DNA from 3 places in the Arthrobacter sp. CJ23 genome. Region 2 is predicted to be linked to each of the others. Evidence: riboswitches for the same ligand, from Rfam matches in the RefSeq annotation. Region 2 holds a riboswitch; each other region holds the start of a gene.
What was found. A riboswitch is a leader RNA that binds a small molecule or an ion and turns the genes downstream of it on or off. The one in region 2 is predicted to bind S-adenosylmethionine.
Positions count from the first base shown of each region.

Region 1 (2,253 bases), 1.1 Mb from region 2:
CGGGGCCGCCAGCGCTGCCACCGGACTGCTGGGCGGCTTCCCCGTCTCCGGAAGCACGTCACGGACACCGGTGGCCGTGGACGCCGGGGCCAAATCGCAGATGACCGGGGTGGTGGGCGCGGCGCTGGTGCTGGCCTTCATGCTCCTGGCACCCGGTGTGACCGAGTACCTGCCCTCCGCAACACTGGCCGCCGTCGTCATTGCCGCGGCCATTGCCCTCGCGGATCCGTCCGGCGTCCGGCGGCTCCTGAGCCTGAGCCGCAGCGAATCCGCGGTGATGCTGGCTGCCTTCCTGGGCGTCCTCACAGTGGGCGTCCTGCAAGGCATCGTGGTGGCCATAGCCCTGGCAGTCCTGGACTTTGTGCGCCGCGCTTGGGACCCGTACCGGGCGGAGTTGGGCTCAGAGGAGGGCCTGCCCGGCTACCACGACCTCGCCCGGCACCCCGAAGGCAAACGCATCCCCGGGCTCCTGATCCTGCGCTTCGATGCCCCGCTGTTCTTCGGCAACGGGCAGGTCCTGGCGGGCTTCGTGCGGGAACAACTGGATGAAGCCTCCGGCAAGGCTCCGGACGCGATCACCCACGTCATCCTCGCTGCCGAGCCGATCACCGGGATCGACACCACTGCCCTTGAGGACCTGGTGACCCTGGACGAGTGGCTCGCCAATAAAGGAGTGGATTTGGTGTTCGCCGAGCTCAAGGGACCGGTCAAGGACAAACTGCTCCACCTCGGCGCCGCGGCCCGCTTCACGCCCGAGCATTTCTTCCCCACCATCGGCGCCGCAGTGCGCGCACTCAGGCGCGAATAGCTCCAGCAGCCGCCGGTTACGCAACATGACGACGGCGACCCCCCTGTCACATGCGGCTCCGCCGTCGTGGATGTTACTTTTTTCTTGAGTAATGAGCACCAGCACAAAGCCCTGACTTGCTGGTCGGCAACCCTCTCTCCGGCGGGGTGCCTCAGGTGACTACTCGGCGTATCGACACTTTCGAACTGCAAGCGTGACTGAGGAGCACCAGCAAATGACTGAACCCATCGAAGAAAAACTCGCCTACCGGCTGATCACCGGCCCGGACACCCGTGACTTCTGCGAGCGGATCTCCGCCGCACTGGCCGAGGGCTACGTGCTCCACGGCAGCCCCTCCGCCACCTTCAACGGCACCGATGTGATCGTGGCGCAGGCCGTGATCCTGCCCGTGGCCATCGCCACCGCGGATGCCGCCGTGGCCAGCGCCGTTGACCGGCTTGAGGGCTACGACGAGGACGAAGAAGCATTCGAGGGCCACGCGTGAGCTACGCCGGAGACCTGAGCCCGCACGAGGCGTGGGCCAAACTCGAAGAAGGCGCCATCCTGGTGGACGTCCGCACCGAGGGCGAATGGGCCCACATCGGCATCCCGGACACCAAGGCCACCGAAAACGATCCGCTGTTCATCCAGTGGAACCTGGCCGGCGGCGTCCCCAACTCCCGCTTCCTGGACGAGCTGCTGCAGCAGGCCCCGGAGGCCGGCAGCACCGAGCTGGTCTTCCTGTGCCGCTCGGGCCAGCGCTCCATCGCCGCCGCCATCGCCGCAACGCAGGCAGGCTACACCTCCTACAACGTGCTGGAGGGCTTTGAAGGCGAACCGGACCGCTACGGCGAGCGCACCGTGAACGGCTGGAAAAACCGCGGACTCCCGACGAACCTGGGGAAAAACTAAGTGACTTTCAATCCTGACGCCGCCGGCTGGAGCCCTGACACGCAGGCAGTCCGCGGCGGCCTTGACCGTACTAATTTCCAGGAGACCTCCGAGGCGGTCTTTCTGAACTCCGGTTTCGTCTACGAGTCGGCGGAGGCCGCCGAGCGCGCGTTCACGGGCGAGGACGAACGCTTCGTCTACTCCCGCTACGGCAACCCCTCGGTCGCCACCTTCCAGGAACGCCTCCGGCTGCTGGAAGGCACCGAAGCGTGCTTCGCGACGGCGTCGGGCATGTCCGCGGTGTTCACGGCGCTCGGTGCCCTGCTGGCCGCCGGCGACCGCGTGGTGGCCGCCCGCTCCCTATTCGGCTCCTGCTTCGTCATCCTCAACGAGATCCTGCCGCGCTGGGGCGTGGAGACGGTCTTCGTCGACGGCCCGGACCTGGAGCAGTGGCGTTCCGCGCTCTCGGAGCCGACCACGGCGGTCTTCTTCGAGTCGCCGTCGAACCCCATGCAGGAAATCGTGGACATCGCCGCAGTGAGCGAACTGGCCCACGCGGCCGGAGCCACCGTCGT
Region 1 covers NZ_CP102950.1:4,187,424-4,189,676, forward strand. Annotated here, with positions in the region: gene NVV90_RS18885 (SulP family inorganic anion transporter) at 1-808, shown strand, start outside; SAM riboswitch class IV at 896-1,008, shown strand; gene NVV90_RS18890 (DUF1737 domain-containing protein) at 1,023-1,292, shown strand; gene NVV90_RS18895 (rhodanese-like domain-containing protein) at 1,289-1,699, shown strand; gene NVV90_RS18900 (O-succinylhomoserine sulfhydrylase) at 1,700-2,253, shown strand, end outside.
Region 1: it holds a riboswitch for S-adenosylmethionine, as region 2 does, so the genes downstream of both, NVV90_RS18890 (DUF1737 domain-containing protein) here and NVV90_RS13625 (aminotransferase class V-fold PLP-dependent enzyme) in region 2, are expected to answer to the same signal.

Region 2 (2,253 bases):
AATGCCGTGTTCGGCGGCCAGATAGGCGGCGACCAGTCCGGCGTCGAAGCCCTGTACCGAGAAGTTCACGACGCCGATGGTGTCGTTTTCGGTGTCCGTGTCGCTGAAGATCTGGTGGACGGTGACGCCGTCGATCCGGTTGAGTCCTTCCACCAGGTGCGAGCGGATGGCGGCCTCGTGGGCGTGCCAGACATCCTGGTCGAGGGAGGCGAGCACTTGGGTGGCGCGGGCGAGGGTTGCGGCGCCGAGCACGTTGGGCGAACCGCCCTCGTGCCGGGCCGGGCCCGTGGCCCAGCTGACCGAATCCAGGCGTGCCTCGCGCACGGCCCCGCCGCCGGCAAGGTGCGGGGTTCCGGCGTCGAGCCAGTCCGGACGGCCGACCAGTACGCCGGCGCCGAACGGCGCGTAGAGCTTGTGGCCGGAGAAGACGAGGTAGTCGACGTCGGACGCTGCGATGTCGATGCGGCGGTGCGGTGCGAGCTGCGCCGCATCCACCACGATTCTGGCGCCAAACTCATGGGCCAGCGTGGCCAGGGCCGCGATCGGCAGGATTTCACCGGTGACGTTGGAGGCGCCGGTCACGGCGAGCAGGCTGACGCCGCCCTGCTCCAGGGCCACGCGGACGTTCGCGATGGTCTCGGCAAGGGTGTCCGCCGCAACGATGCTCCGGTGCGGGACGCCCTGCCAGGGCAGGAGGTTGGCGTGGTGCTCGATGTCCAAGTAGAGGACCTCGCCGATGTGTTCGCCGTCCCGCACGGGCAGGCAGCCTGCCAGCAGGTTAAGGGAATCTGTGGTGTTCCGGGTGAAGATGACGGAATCGTCCGATCGGCCGCCCACGAATTCGCGGACGATGTTCCGCGAGTTTTCGTAGACCGAGGTGCTGATCTGGGAGGCGTAGCCCGCCCCCCGGTGGACGCTGGCGTAGTAGGGCAGGACCTCATTGAGGTAGGCGGAGACCACAGTCAAGGCCGGTGCCGATGCGCCGTAGTCGAGGTTCGCATAGCGGACGTGTCCGCCCTGGATCAAGGGCGCCTGCAGCTCTGCACCGGTGACGGCGGCCAGGGGCCGGGAGGCGGCGTTCGACTGAGCAGACGACGGCTGGACGGCGGTAGGAGTAAAAGTGGCAGTGCTCATGGGACCTCACTCAAGAAGGACCCCGCATGCAGGGGATCCGCGCTTGCCGCATCCATGTCCGGACCGGCCTGGTCGTCACCCGGGGCACCCCACCGCGAATGGAGGGTTGCCGGCCAGCAAACCGGGGTTTAGCGCTGGCACTCGTGACCTGTAACAAGGCTAGGGCACAGCCATGGCCTCTTCCAACGCGGGATACGTTTGTTAAGCAGTTTGTTACGATGCCCTTGAAATCGGCATTATTTCGAAGAAAAGACGGCGGCCGCCCTCAAATTGAACTGCTCCCCGGAAGTTGGACTGAGAAATTCAGTTCCGACTCCCGGGGAGCAGTTTTATGTATGCGAGCAGTTCGTTATCAGAGGATCAGCGCGAGGCCGCGGTAGCGTGGTTTGAGAAGGGCATCGCGGATAAGGCGACGGCCAGGGCGCTGGCTGTGTCTCGGGCGCCGGTCAAGCGTCTCTATCGGCGGTGGAGGATCCATGGTCGAGGAGCGCTGGTGACCAAGCCGACGAAGCAGAAGTACTCTTTCGAATCTAAGCTCGCGTTGGTCGAACGGTTCATCGCTGGCGAGACTGCCCCGGATCTGGCGGTGGAGGCCGGTTTGTCCTCGCCTCGCCTACTGGAAGCCTGGATCAGGGCGTATCGGCTGGAGGGCGAGGACGGGTTGCGGCCCAAGCCCAAAGGCAGGCCCCGGAAGCCAGATTCCCCGCCGCCTGCGGAGCTGCCCGAGTTGGAGAGGTTGCGGCGGGAGAACGAGCGGTTGCGCTCCGAGGTGGCGTACCTGGGAAAATTGCGGGCCTTGAGGGCGCAAAAACAACGGTGAAGGTCCAGGCCCTCATCGCCCTCAAGGCTGACTTCCCCTGCCCGTTCTGCTGGATGTCTCAGGGCTTGCCCGGTCGACGTTCTTCTATCACCAGGCCCGTCTCCAGGCACCCGATCCGAAGGAAGCACTCAAGGCTGCAGTCACGGAGATCTTCGAGAAGAACCACGGCCGGTACGGGCACCGCCGCATCCACACCGAGCTGGTCAAGCAAGGCTGGACGGTCGCGAAGAAGACCGTGCTGAAGCTGATGCGCTTACTGCAACTGCTCTGCAAGGTCCGGCGGAAGAAGCGCTACAACT
Region 2 covers NZ_CP102950.1:3,047,693-3,049,945, reverse strand. Annotated here, with positions in the region: gene NVV90_RS13625 (aminotransferase class V-fold PLP-dependent enzyme) at 1-1,134, opposite strand, end outside; SAM riboswitch class IV at 1,169-1,283, opposite strand; gene NVV90_RS13620 (helix-turn-helix domain-containing protein) at 1,628-1,954, shown strand; gene NVV90_RS13615 (IS3 family transposase) at 1,992-2,253, shown strand, end outside.

Region 3 (2,253 bases), 1.6 Mb from region 2:
GGACAATCTCGAGGACTGGCGTAACGCCGTGCAGCCGAACACCAAGCTGTTCTTCGCCGAGGTGGTCTCCAACCCCCGCCAGGACGTTCTCGACATCGAGGGTGTCGCCCGCACCGCGCACGAGGCCGGTGTGCCGCTCATTGTCGACAACACCCTGTCCACGCCCTACCTGATCCGGCCCATCGAATGGGGTGCGGACATCGTGGTGCACTCGGCCACCAAGTACCTCGGCGGACACGGCGCCGCGATCGCCGGCGTGATCGTCGACTCCGGAAACTTCGATTTCGGCAAGGACCCTGCCCGCTTCCCGGGCTTCAATACGCCGGACCCCAGCTACAACGGCCTGGTCTACGCCCGTGACCTCGGCAAGGACGGGGCCCTGGGCGCCAACCTCTCCTACATCCTCAAAGCCCGCGTCCAGCTGCTGCGCGATCTCGGCTCGGCCGTGTCCCCGTTCAATGCCTTCCTGATCTCCCAGGGCATTGAAACGCTCAGCCTGCGCGTGGAGCGGCACGTGGACAACGCCACGCGCGTGGCGGAATGGCTGGAAGGCCGCGACGACGTCGAATCGGTCGCCTATGCGGGCCTGCCGTCAAGCCCCTGGTTCGAGCGCGGCCGCAAATACGGCCCCCGCGGCACGGGCGCCGTGGTCGCTTTCACCATCCGCGGGGGAGTGGAAGCCGGCAAACGCTTCGTGGATGCCCTCGAACTGCACTCCCACGTGGCAAACATCGGTGACGTCCGTTCGCTGGTCATCCACCCGGCGTCGACCACCCACAGCCAGCTGAGTGCCGAACAGCAGGCCATCGCCGGCGTGTCTCCGGGGCTGGTCCGGCTCTCCGTGGGCATCGAGCACATCGATGACATCCTGGCGGACCTCGACGCAGGTTTCCGCGCCGCGAAGGGCGCCTGAGGGCGGTCGCAGGAAGGCTGCGGCGAGACTGCGGGGGCGTCCGGCGGGGCGTGCGATTCTTCGCCGGACTGCCCTCGCGGCTGCGCTTTGGTGAACAAAACTGCGCCCAGGTGTCACATAAGTGTCACAATCTTCGCCAGATGGACCCTCTTCTTCCTACACTCGTAGTCATAGGTCATGAGTGCCAGTGACAGCCCCGGCTTGCTGGCCGGCAACCCTCCTTCCGCGGTGGGGTGCCCCGGGTGAAGACCTGGCCTTCCGCTTTGTTGGCGGCGGGCAAGCGCGATGTGAGGTGTCACCGAATGACTATTGCTGCAACAGCCCTACCCGAATCCGGCCACAAGGAACGCACCATCCAGCAGGAACGACCCATCGAGCAGGACGGCACCGTGAAGTACGTCTCCGTGGGGCCGCTCGAGCTGGAGGCAGGCGGCTTCCTCCCGGACGTGGTGCTTGCCTACGAAACCTGGGGGCGGCTCAACGCAGACGGCTCGAATGCGGTGCTGATCCAGCACGCGCTGACCGGCAGCACCCATGTGGCCCGCGGCGGCAGCGACGAAGAAGGCTGGTGGGATCAGCTCGTCGGCCCCGGCGCCACCATCGACACCGAGCGCTGGTTCGTGGTCTCCATCAACATCGTGGGCGGCTGCTACGGCAGCACGGGCCCGTCCTCCACGGCGCCGGACGGCCGCCCCTGGGGTTCGCGCTTCCCCCTCGTCACGCTTCGAGACAGCACGGCGGCCGAGGCACGCCTGGCGGATCAGCTCGGCATCGCCGCCTGGCATGCCGTGGTTGGCGGATCCATGGGCGGTGCCCGCGCCCTCGAATGGGCTGTCACCTACCCGGAACGCGTCCGGCAGTGCGCCGTGGTCTCCGTGGGCGCCTACAGCACGGCCGAGCAGATCGCCTTTGCCCAGGCACAGACCCTCGCCATCCGGCAGGATGTCGATTTCAACGGCGGCGATTACTACGGCGGCCAGGCTCCGGAGGCCGGGCTTGCCCTGGCCCGCCGGATCGCCCACATCACCTACCGCTCCGCCCTGGAACTGGACATCCGCTTCGGCCGCAATGCCCAGGGCAGGGAAGCTCCGCTCGAGGCCGCGGTGCTCGGGGAGCGCGGCCGGTACCAAGTGGAGAGCTACCTGGACCACCAGGGCACCAAGCTGGTGCGCCGTTTTGACGCCAACAGCTACATCGCCATCACCGAGGCGCTCATGAGCCACGACGTCAGCCGCGGCCGCGGGACACTCAAGGAGGCCCTGTCCCGTGCGACGGCCGAATTCTTCATCGCCGCCGTGGACACCGACCGCCTCTACTTCCCGGCCCAGTCACGCGAACTC
Region 3 covers NZ_CP102950.1:1,495,062-1,497,314, forward strand. Annotated here, with positions in the region: gene NVV90_RS06565 (bifunctional o-acetylhomoserine/o-acetylserine sulfhydrylase) at 1-913, shown strand, start outside; SAM riboswitch class IV at 1,087-1,202, shown strand; gene NVV90_RS06570 (homoserine O-acetyltransferase) at 1,216-2,253, shown strand, end outside.
Region 3: it holds a riboswitch for S-adenosylmethionine, as region 2 does, so the genes downstream of both, NVV90_RS06570 (homoserine O-acetyltransferase) here and NVV90_RS13625 (aminotransferase class V-fold PLP-dependent enzyme) in region 2, are expected to answer to the same signal.